2 regions of the Streptomyces sp. NPDC031132 genome follow, and region 1 is predicted to be linked to the other one. Evidence: riboswitches for the same ligand, from Rfam matches in the RefSeq annotation. Region 1 holds a riboswitch; the other holds the start of a gene.
The links. Region 1 has a riboswitch for glycine ahead of gcvT (glycine cleavage system aminomethyltransferase GcvT). Riboswitches for the same ligand answer to the same signal wherever they lie in the genome.
Positions count from the first base shown of each region.

Region 2: another riboswitch for glycine. It lies ahead of gcvP (aminomethyl-transferring glycine dehydrogenase); the one in region 1 lies ahead of gcvT (glycine cleavage system aminomethyltransferase GcvT).

Region 1 is NZ_JBVIGX010000001.1:407,589-413,239, reverse strand. It holds gene ACZ49B_RS01875 (enhanced serine sensitivity protein SseB C-terminal domain-containing protein) at 1-292, opposite strand, end outside; gene ACZ49B_RS01870 (enhanced serine sensitivity protein SseB) at 354-1,088, opposite strand; gene ACZ49B_RS01865 (AAA family ATPase) at 1,161-1,832, opposite strand; glycine riboswitch at 2,028-2,132, shown strand; gene gcvT (glycine cleavage system aminomethyltransferase GcvT) at 2,317-3,432, shown strand; gene gcvH (glycine cleavage system protein GcvH) at 3,557-3,937, shown strand; gene glyA (serine hydroxymethyltransferase) at 3,953-5,209, shown strand; gene ACZ49B_RS01845 (L-serine ammonia-lyase) at 5,475-5,651, shown strand, end outside.
Region 2 is NZ_JBVIGX010000008.1:8,847-14,497, reverse strand. It holds gene ACZ49B_RS14095 (DUF5999 family protein) at 4-210, shown strand; gene gcvP (aminomethyl-transferring glycine dehydrogenase) at 361-3,246, opposite strand; glycine riboswitch at 3,445-3,543, opposite strand; gene ACZ49B_RS14085 (PRC-barrel domain-containing protein) at 3,657-4,028, shown strand; gene ACZ49B_RS14080 (DNA polymerase IV) at 4,025-5,530, opposite strand; gene ACZ49B_RS14075 (MerR family transcriptional regulator) at 5,610-5,651, opposite strand, start outside.

The sequences.
Region 1 (5,651 bases):
GGTAGAGGGCGCGGGCGATGTCCCGGCCGGTGACCACCTCGTAGCCCCGGTTCCAGCCGCTGGCGGCCAGCTCCTGGGGGGAGGTCACGCACGGCGCGTACCCGAGGCCCTCGACCTCCATGCCGCCGTACTGGGCGTCCGGGGAGCCCGGCTGCCCCTGCCAGAGCAGCATCCACAGGCGGCCCTCGGCGAGGGCGTGCAGAAGCGACTCATAGCTCTCGTAGCGCCCGGGAGTCACCTGGCGCATCATGTGCTCGAGCTGCCCGGCCGCGGCCGTGCCTGACGCACTCACCCGGTACTCCTTCTTCGTCTGCCCGTCGTCCCACCCGTATCCGCACCCAGCTTAAGCGGCCCTATGGCAGGTAGAAGGGGCGTACGCGCGTAACGATGAAGTCGACCACCGGGTCCTGCACGGCGTCCAGGAGGATCAACTGCACGGGCCAGGGCGGCGGTACCCGGGTCAGGGCCCGGCCGAGGGCGTCCATCGGGGCGTTCCGCATGTCGGGCTCCCATCCCAGCAGCCGGACACCGATGTAGAGCTCCGGCTCCCCGCCCTCGACGCTGGCGAGGCAGCGGTGGGCGGCGGCGACCACGCCGGTGGCGCGGAACTCCTCGGCGGCGGCGGTCAGGAAGTCCACCGGGTCTTCCTGCCAGTCGGGCTCGTAGAGCCGGACGCGGCCGCCGGTGGCGGGGCCGTCGAGGGGGCTGCGGCCGATGCGGCAGAGCTCCGCGACGGCGGGCGGGGGCAGCGGGACGCCGACGGCCCCCTCGGGGTTCACGGCGATGCCGAGCTGCGGGGGCAGACCGCGGGCGAACTCGACGGCCGGGGCGACGGCGAAGTCCATGGCGGGTCCGGCGCAGGCGCGGAACTGGGCCTCGGAGCTGTAGACGGGGACGTACGCCGCCCCGGCGATCTCCATGGTGGGCAGCGTGAGGCCGGCCCCGTCCGGGCCGCCGCCGCCGGGCAGGGGCACCCAGAGCAGGCTCCGCCCGAGCACCTCGACGATCCGGGCCCCGGCGTCCGCCTGCCCGAGCGCCGCCCCGAGCACCTGTTCCAGCTCGTTGTCCGGCCAGCCGCCGCCCTGCATGTACGCCTCCGCTGATTCGCCCCACGCTGTCGGCCCGAGGTTAACGGCTCGGGCCCCGCCCCCTTCCGGGGGCTACGCCGACTCCCGCCGGAACGCTATGCGGGTCACGGACGCGGCCGAGCCGCGGTCCAGGAGGACCGCCGACGTGCAGCCCGCGGGGAGGCGGCCCGATTCCGCTTCGCGCAGCAGCCGGGCCACCGCGCCGCGATGGCGGGCGAAGGCGTACGCCGACACCCCGCGCCCCCGCGCCGCCTGCCCGGACAGGGCCTCCTCGGGGGTGGTGTCCAGCAGCAGCAGGTGCAGCCCCCGGCCCCGCCGCCGGGCGGCCGCGGCCAGCAGGCTCCGCACCCAGCTCTGCGTCCCGCAGTCGTGGACCACCGCCGAGGCCCCGGAGCGCAGCGTCCGCCACAGGCCCCAGTAGTGCGCGCAGCGGACCAGCGGCCGGTACACCGCGTACGGCAGCGCCCGCGGCATCCGCCGCTCCCAGCGCTCGCGCACGTCCTGGGAGTCGATGCCGCCGCCCTCCGCGGCCCGCTTGATCAGCGTGCTCTTGCCGCCGCCCGGCAGGCCGGACACCACGACGATGTCGCCTTCGGCGAAGCCGAGCCACTGCGGTCCCTGCGGCCCCCGGCCGCGCAGGTCCCGTACGGGACCGCCGACGGAGCACGCCCGCCGCGCCGCCGGCACTCCCTCCACGGCTCCCGTCCCGGTCGCCGCCAGCACTCCGAATCTCCGCACAGTGATCGCCTCCCCCCATCGGGCCCGCCGGGCCCCTCATGCCCACTGAGTGTAAAGAGACGGTAATCCGGCACCGCCCGGTTCCGGCCCGCGCTTCCCGGCCGCCTCACCGGTCCGTACGTTCTTTCGGGCCCGACCGTCCGATCGCCCGGACGGCGTGCAATGATGTGCGCCATCTGGACCAACTGCATACCGGCCGCTTGAATCCGCGCGGGAGAGTCCCGGCAGGCCGTTGAGGCCGCGCCCGGGCGCCGAAGGAGCAAGTTCCTCCCTTGAATCTCTCAGGCCCCGTACCGCGTGGATGAGGCAGATCTGAAAAGCGAGCCGCGCCGCCGTCCCTCACGACGGCATCCGCGTGCGCTCCACCCAAGGTGCAAGTCGACGTTCCCCGGGTCCGACCGGGAACTCTCGGCGAACCTCTCAGGTTCCGATGACAGATGGGGAGGATCGTCCTCGTCATGTCATGCCCTGGGACCCGGGAGCCACACCCATGAGCACTGCCCCCCGCCTGACCGCCCTCGATGCGCTGCACCGATCGCTCGGTGCCACCATGACCGATTTCGCGGGCTGGGACATGCCCCTGCGGTACGCCAGTGAGCGCGACGAGCACAACGCCGTCCGCACCAGGGCCGGCCTGTTCGACCTGTCCCACATGGGCGAGATCACGCTGACCGGCCCGGAGGCCGTCAAGGCCCTGGACTACGCGCTGGTCGGCAACATCTCCACCGTCGGCGTCGGCCGCGCCCGCTACACGCACATCTGCCAGGAGGACGGCGGGATCGTCGACGACCTGATCGTCTACCGCCTGGGCGAGACCGAGTACATGGTCGTCGCGAACGCCTCCAACGCCCAGGTCGTCCTGGACGCCCTGACCGAGCGCGCCGCCGGCTTCGACACCGAGGTCCGCGACGACCGCGACGCGTACGCGCTGATCGCCGTCCAGGGCCCGGAGTCCCCCGGCATCCTCGGCTCCCTCACCGACGCCGACCTGGACGGCCTGAAGTACTACGCCGGCCTGCCGGGCACGGTCGCGGGCGTGCCCGCGCTGATCGCACGTACGGGCTACACGGGCGAGGACGGCTTCGAGCTGTTCGTCGCCCCCGAGCACGCCGTGGAGCTGTGGCAGGCGCTGACCAAGGCGGGCGAGGGCGTCGGCCTGGTCCCGGCCGGCCTGTCCTGCCGCGACACCCTGCGCCTGGAGGCGGGCATGCCGCTGTACGGGCACGAGCTGACCACCTCCCTCACCCCCTTCGACGCGGGGCTGGGCCGGGTCGTGAAGTTCGAGAAGGAGGGCGAGTTCGTGGGCCGCGCCGCCCTGGAGGCCGCCGCCGAGCGGGCCGCCACGAACCCGCCGCGCAAGCTGGTCGGCCTGATCGCCGAGGGCCGCCGCGTCCCGCGCGCCGGCTTCCCCGTCGTGGCCGACGGGCAGGTCGTCGGCGAGGTCACCTCGGGCGCCCCGTCCCCGACGCTGGGCAAGCCGATCGCGATGGCGTACGTGGACGCGGCGCACGCCGCGCCCGGCACCTCCGGCGTCGGCGTGGACATTCGCGGTACGCATGAGCCGTACGAGGTCGTGGCCCTGCCGTTCTACAAGCGGCAGAAGTAACACCCGTACCCCCTACCGGCTCCCTACGGACGCCGTACGCGCGTCGCACGGGCGCCGTACCGGCCGTCTCAGTCCGCAAGACCACTGTTCGTATCCACTCCCCCGCATCCAGGAGAATCAGGTCATGAGCAACCCCCAGCAGCTGCGTTACAGCAAGGAGCACGAGTGGCTGTCGACCGCCGAGGACGGCGTCGCGACGGTCGGCATCACGGAGTTCGCGGCCAACGCGCTCGGTGACGTCGTCTACGCCCAGCTCCCCGAGGTCGGCGAGACGGTGACCGCGGGCGAGACCTGCGGTGAGCTGGAGTCGACCAAGTCCGTCAGCGACCTCTACTCCCCCGTCACCGGTGAGGTCGTCGAGGCCAACCAGGACGTCGTGGACGACCCGGCGCTCGTGAACACCGCCCCGTTCGAGGGCGGCTGGCTGTTCAAGGTGCGCATCGCGGAGGAGCCGGCCGACCTGCTCTCCGCCGAGGAGTACGCCAAGCTCACCGCCGGTAACTGACCACAGGGGATCCTGATGTCTGTTCTGAACACCCCCCTCCACGAGCTCGACCCGGACGTCGCCGCCGCCGTCGACGCCGAGCTCGCCCGCCAGCAGTCCACCCTGGAAATGATCGCGTCGGAGAACTTCGCTCCGGTCGCCGTCATGGAGGCCCAGGGTTCGGTCCTGACCAACAAGTACGCCGAGGGCTACCCCGGCCGCCGTTACTACGGCGGCTGCGAGCACGTCGACGTGGTCGAGCAGATCGCGATCGACCGCATCAAGGCGCTGTTCGGCGCCGAGGCCGCGAACGTCCAGCCGCACTCGGGTGCGCAGGCGAACGCCGCCGCGATGTTCGCGCTGCTGAAGCCGGGCGACACGATCATGGGTCTGAACCTGGCCCACGGCGGTCACCTGACCCACGGCATGAAGATCAACTTCTCCGGCAAGCTCTACAACGTGGTCCCGTACCACGTCGACGAGACCGGCGAGGTCGACATGGCCGAGGTCGAGCGCCTCGCCAAGGAGTCCAAGCCGCAGCTGATCGTCGCCGGCTGGTCCGCCTACCCCCGCCAGCTGGACTTCGCCGCCTTCCGCCGCATCGCGGACGAGGTCGGCGCGTACCTGATGGTCGACATGGCGCACTTCGCCGGCCTGGTGGCCGCGGGCCTGCACCCGAACCCGGTGCCGCACGCCCACGTCGTCACCACCACCACGCACAAGACCCTCGGCGGTCCGCGCGGCGGTGTCATCCTGTCGACGCAGGAGCTGGCCAAGAAGATCAACTCCGCGGTCTTCCCGGGTCAGCAGGGCGGCCCGCTGGAGCACGTGATCGCGGCCAAGGCGGTCTCCTTCAAGGTGGCGGCCTCGCCCGAGTTCAAGGAGCGCCAGGAGCGCACCCTCGAGGGCGCGAAGATCCTCGCCGAGCGCCTGGTCCAGGAGGACGTCAAGGCCGTGGGCGTGGACGTCCTCACCGGCGGCACCGACGTGCACCTGGTCCTGGTCGACCTGCGCAACTCCGAGCTGGACGGGCAGCAGGCCGAGGACCGCCTCCACGAGGTCGGCATCACGGTCAACCGCAACGCCATCCCGAACGACCCGCGGCCGCCGATGGTCACCTCGGGTCTGCGGATCGGTACGCCGGCCCTCGCCACCCGCGGTTTCGACGCCGAGGCCTTCACCGAGGTCGCCGAGATCATCGCGCAGGCGCTGAAGCCGGCGTACGACAGCGAGGCCCTCAAGGCGCGCGTCTCCGCGCTCGCGGCGAAGTTCCCGCTGTACCCGACGCTCTAGGCATCGGCTCGGGGCCCGGCCTTGTTCCGCACAGGGCCGGGCCCCTTGTACGTCGAGACCGCGAAAGCCGCCGTACAGGCCGCCGTAACCGACCCCCCTCACGAACTGACGTACGCTGATTAACCGGGCAAGGGCGCCCACGAGGTGCCCTTTGCCTACAACCCCTGCAAAGTCCGCCCCTCCGTCGGCCGCCCTCGCTACCCTGCGAGAGCGACTGGACGGTCCGCTCCCCACCACCATGGGGATGATCCGGGAGTCCGCCAACGTGGCCATCTCCGTTTTCGATCTCTTCTCGATCGGCATCGGTCCGTCCAGCTCGCACACGGTCGGTCCGATGCGGGCCGCCCGCATGTTCGTGGCGCGGCTGAAGAAGGACGGCGTACTCGCCGAGACCGCCTCGGTGCGTGCCGAGCTGTTCGGCTCGCTCGGCGCGACCGGCCAC
Region 2 (5,651 bases), on a different contig from region 1:
TCCATGTGCCAGCACCAGCCAGCGTGCCCGTCAGCAGACTCCGCCGACCGGGAGGCCGCCAAGCCCGTGGCCAACCACCCGGAACAGGGCTGGAGCCTGCTGTGCAACGGCGTCCTGCTCTTCGAGGACACCGGTGAGCTGCTGCCGGACGGCCAGATCATCGCCCCGCACCGCCCGCTGGCGGCGGCGCAGGTGATGAAAGCGGCCTAGTCCGACGACAGCACGGAGTGAACGGAACGGAACAGAACGCAGAAGGGCCGGCCCGGGAATGATTCTCCCGGACCGGCCCTTCGTCATGCGGTCATGTCATACGAATATGTCATGTCACCGAACGGACACGGCGTCGTAGTGCCGTACGGCTCAGTTGTCGTACTCGTCCAGCGGCGGGCAGGAGCACACCAGGTTGCGGTCGCCGAAGGCACCGTCGATGCGGCGTACCGGCGGCCAGTACTTCTCCGCCGCCGTGACCCCGCCCGGGAAGACGGCCTCGTCACGGCTGTACGGGTGGTTCCACTCGCCGCCCAGCGCCGCCGCCGTGTGCGGGGAGTTGGCCAGCGGGTTGTCGTCCACCGGCCACTCGCCGCCCGCGACCCGCTCGATCTCGGCGCGGATGGCGATCATCGCGTCGCAGAAGCGGTCGATCTCGGCGAGGTCCTCGGACTCCGTCGGCTCGATCATCAGCGTGCCGGCGACCGGGAAGGACATGGTCGGCGCGTGGAAGCCGTAGTCGATGAGGCGCTTGGCGATGTCGTCCACGCTGACGCCCGTCGCCTTCGACAGCGGGCGCAGGTCGATGATGCACTCGTGCGCGACCAGGTTGCCCGGGCCGGTGTAGAGCACCGGGTAGTGCGGCTCCAGGCGCTTGGCGATGTAGTTCGCGCCCAGCACCGCCACCTGGGTGGCGCGCTTGAGGCCCTCGCCGCCCATGAGGCGCACGTACGACCAGGAGATCGGCAGGATGCCGGCCGAGCCCCACGGCGCCGCCGAGATCGGGCCGACGCCCGTCTCCGGGCCCGCGGTCGGCTGGAGCGGGTGGTTCGGCAGGTACGGGGCCAGGTGCGCCCGGACACCGACCGGGCCAACGCCCGGACCGCCGCCGCCGTGCGGGATGCAGAAGGTCTTGTGCAGGTTCAGGTGCGAGACGTCGCCGCCGAAGTGACCCGGCTTGGCCAGGCCCACCAGGGCGTTGAGGTTGGCGCCGTCCACGTAGACCTGGCCGCCGGCGTCGTGCACCTGGGCGCAGATGTCGGCGACGTGCTCCTCGAACACACCGTGCGTCGAGGGGTACGTGATCATCAGCACGGCGAGCTCGTCGCGGTACTGCTCGATCTTGGCGCGCAGGTCGGCCGCGTCCACCTCGCCGTCGTCGGCGGTCTTGACGACGACGACCTTCATGCCGGCCATCACGGCGCTGGCGGCGTTGGTGCCGTGCGCGGAGGACGGGATGAGGCAGACGGTGCGCTGCTCGTCTCCGTTCGCCCGGTGGTAGGCCCGGACGGCCAGCAGGCCGGCGAGCTCACCCTGGGAGCCGGCGTTCGGCTGGATGGAGACCTTGTCGTAGCCGGTGACCTCGCAGAGACGTTCCTCCAGCTCGGAGATGAGCGTGAGGTACCCCTCGGCCTGCTCGACCGGGGCGAAGGGGTGCAGCTGGCCGAATTCCGGCCAGGTGACCGACTCCATCTCGGTGGTCGCGTTGAGCTTCATGGTGCAGGAGCCCAGCGGGATCATGCCGCGGTCCAGCGCGTAGTCCTTGTCCGCCAGCTTGCGCAGGTAGCGCAGCATCGCGGTCTCGCTGCGGTGCTGGTGGAAGACCGGGTGCGCCAGGTAGTCGTCCGAGCGCAGCAGGCCCTCGGGCAGCGCCTCGGCGGTGGTCTCGTCGAGGGCCTCGATGTCGGCGCTCACGCCGAAGGCGGCCCAGACGGCCTCTACGTCGGCGCGCAGGGTCGTCTCGTCGCAGGAGAGGGAGACGAGGTCGGCGTCGACCTGGTACAGGTTGACCCCGCCCTCGCGGGCCGCGGCGACGACCTCGGCGGCCTTGCCGGGCACCCGGGCGGTCAGGGTGTCGAAGTACGAACCGTGCACGAGCTCGACCCCGCCGGCCGTCAGACCGGCCGCGAGCAGGGCCGCGTAGCGGTGGGTACGGCGGGCGATCGTCCGCAGGCCGTCCGGACCGTGGTAGACGGCGTACATGCCGGCCATGACGGCGAGCAGCACCTGCGCGGTGCAGATGTTGCTGGTGGCCTTCTCGCGGCGGATGTGCTGCTCACGGGTCTGCAGCGCCAGACGGTAGGCCTTGTTGCCGTCCGCGTCCACGGAGACGCCGACGAGGCGGCCCGGCAGCGAGCGGGCGTGCTTGTCCTGGACGGCCATGTAGCCGGCGTGCGGACCGCCGAAGCCCATCGGGACGCCGAAGCGCTGGGTGGTGCCGACCGCGATGTCCGCGCCGAGGGCACCCGGCGAGGTCAGCAGGGTCAGGGCGAGCAGGTCGGCGGCGACGGCGACGATCGCGCCGAGGCCGTGCGCCTGGTCGATGACCGGCTTGATGTCCCGTACGGCACCGGAGGCGCCCGGGTACTGGAGGAGCACACCGTAGACGCCGCGCTCCGCGACCTCGGCAGGGATGCCCTCGGACAGGTCGGCGACGACGATCTCGATGCCGATCGGCTCGGCGCGGGTCTCGATCACGGCGATCGTCTGCGGCAGCGCGTCGGCGTCGACGAGGAAGATGTTCCCCTTGGACTTGCCCACGCGGCGGGCCAGCGTCATGGCCTCGGCGGCCGCGGTGCCCTCGTCGAGCAGGGAGGCACCGGAGGTCGGCAGGCCCGTGAGGTCCGCGACGACGGTCTGGAAGTTCAGGAGCGCCTCGAGGCGGCCCTGCGAGATCTCGGGCTGGTAGGGCGTGTACGCCGTGTACCAGGCCGGGTTCTCCATCACGTTGCGCAGGATCACCGGCGGGGTGAAGGTCCCGTAGTAGCCGAGGCCGATCATCGGCGTCAGGACCTGGTTGCGGTCGGCGAGCGAACGCAGCTCGGCCAGCACCTCGGCCTCGGTCAGCGCCTCGGGCAGGTTCAGCGCCTCGGCGCTCTTGATCACATCCGGTACCGCGGCGGCGGTCAGTTCGTCCAGCGAGCCGTAGCCCACGTGGGCGAGCATCTTCGCCTGCGCCTCGGCATCCGGGCCGATGTGGCGCTGCTCGAAGGGGATCCCTCGCTCAAGCTGGGAAAGCGGAATGCGGTTGGCGGTCATGTACGGAGGCCTCCTGGGTCGTACGACCTGCGAGGGGCACCACGGCGCGGGCACCCGGACGGCCTCCCCCTCTGTCATCTCAACCTGAGAGCTTCACCGGAGTCGCGGGGATGGCCCGCGGATTCCGGCTTTCACCGTCGGTGAGGAGGGGAACCGGCACTGCGCACCCGGTACCCGCCCCTGCTTTCCAGAGTGGCCTCGTCACGTGCGGTACGTATGCCTGAGAGATTCCGGGGAGGATTTGCTCCTTCGGCGCCTCCGTCATGCTCACTCGGAGGACTCTCCCGCACAGGGTCAACAGCCGTCACCCAGCCTACCAGCGACGTTCTGGGACCTCCCTCGAGTGGCCCCCACCCCGGAAATGCACTTTTGTAGTCGTTACGGAGGAGTTGCGACCATATGGAGGGACCGTGCAGACCGACATCGATCCGCGCAGCCTGATCGGCCGCAAGGCGTTCGACCGCAACGGAACCAAGATCGGCACCGTCGACGAGGTCTACCTCGACGATGCCACGGGCGTGCCCGAGTGGGCCGCCGTCCGGACGGGCCTGTTCAGCCGGGACGCGTTCGTCCCGCTGGAACCGAGCGAGGTGGTCGACGACACCCTGCGGGTCCCCTTCGAACGCTCCCTGATCAAGGAAGCCCCGGACTTCGGCGTCGGCCGCCACCTCTCCCCCGAACAGGAGCTGCAGCTCTACCACCACTACGGACTGGACGTCTCCCTCCCGTCGGACATCCAGCGCGACTTCGGCCGCCTGGCGAACGGGGACGAAACCCCCTAGCCCTCTTCCGGTACGGGTGCCCCCACCGCGGGTTCCCCTACGAGGGGCAGCGGATCGGACGGCTCCAGCTCGGGGTCGTCCACCCGGAAGGTGCGCACCCGGCCCGGTGGAGATCCGGGCTGCTCGAACCGCACGGTCACCCTCCCGACCCCGCTGCCCTGCACCCACCCCGGCCCGTACACGGCGTGCCGTACGTCGCTCCCGGCCGCCCAGCGGCGTTCCCGGGCGGGCCCCGCCTCCCCGTCCGGCTCCGCGCCTTCGGGGGCCCCTGCGGGCCCACCAGGCCCTGCCGGACCAGCAAGGCCACCGGACCCGCCCGTCCCTCCGATCCCGCCCGTCCCTCCGGGCTCCGCAGCCCTGTCCTGCTCGGCGGCCACGTCCTCGCCCGCCGCGGCAGCCTCCGCAGCGGCTTCAGCAGCCGCCTCCGCCGCCATGGACTGCGCGAACAGGTCCTCCTGGGTGTAGTCCGCCAGCCCGGTCACGCCCACGCCCAGCAGCCGCACGCCGCCCGTGGTGTCCACCGCCTCCAGCAGCCGCGCCGCGGCCTCCCGCACCACCGCGGGGTCGTCGGTGGGCCCCCGCAGCGTCTCGGAGCGCGTCAGGGTCGAGAAGTCGTACCGCCGCACCTTCAGCACGATCGTGCGCCCCGAGTGCCCCGAGTCCCGCAGCCGGTGCACACACCGGTCGGCGAGTCTCTGCACCTCGTTCCGGATCCGCACCCGGTCGTGCAGGTCCACGTCGAAGGTGTCCTCGACCGACACGGACTTCGCGTCGCGCTCGGCGACCACCGGCCGGTCGTCCAGCCCCAGCGCCATCCGGTACAGCCCGACCCCGTGCGAGCGCCCGACCATCCGGACCAGCTCGTCCTCGCCGGCCTCGGCCAGCTCCCCCACGGTGGTGATCCCGGCCCGCCGCAGGTGCTCGCCGGTGGCCGGCCCCACCCCCGGCAGGGTCCGTACCGTCATCGGCGCGAGCAGGGCCCGCTCCGTGCCCGGCTCGATCAGCAGCAGCCCGTCCGGCTTGGCCTCCTCCGAGGCCACCTTCGCCAGCATCTTCGACCCCGCAAGCCCCACCGAGGCACTGAGCCCGGTCGCCGCCAAGATCTCCGCCCGCAGCCGCTGCCCCGTCTCCAGGGCGGATTCCGCGTCGAAGGCGGTTCCGCCCGCCTCCAGGTCCACGAAGGCCTCGTCGAGGCTGAGAGGCTCCACGAGCGGCGACAGCTCCCGCAGCAGCGCCATGACCAGGTCACTGACGGCCCGGTACAGGCTGAAGCGCGGGATCAGGCAGGCGCCGTTCGGGCAGAGCCGCCGCGCCTGGGCCATCGGCATCGCCGAGTGCACCCCGAAACGGCGCGCCTCGTAGGAGGCGGTGGCGACCACCCCGCGCGGCCCGAGCCCGCCGACGATGACGGCCTTGCCGCGCAGGCTCGGCTTCGACGCCTGCTCCACGGATGCGTAGAAGGCGTCCATGTCCAGATGCAGGATGGTCGGCGCGGCTCTCACAGCCCCGATGCTGCCCTACGCCACTGACAATCGGCCCGGGCCGGGCCCGGCGCCCGCGCGGCCGGGCCGGGGACCGGACTCAACCGGCCCTGTTGCGCCGGGCGGCCAGCTCGTCCGTCGG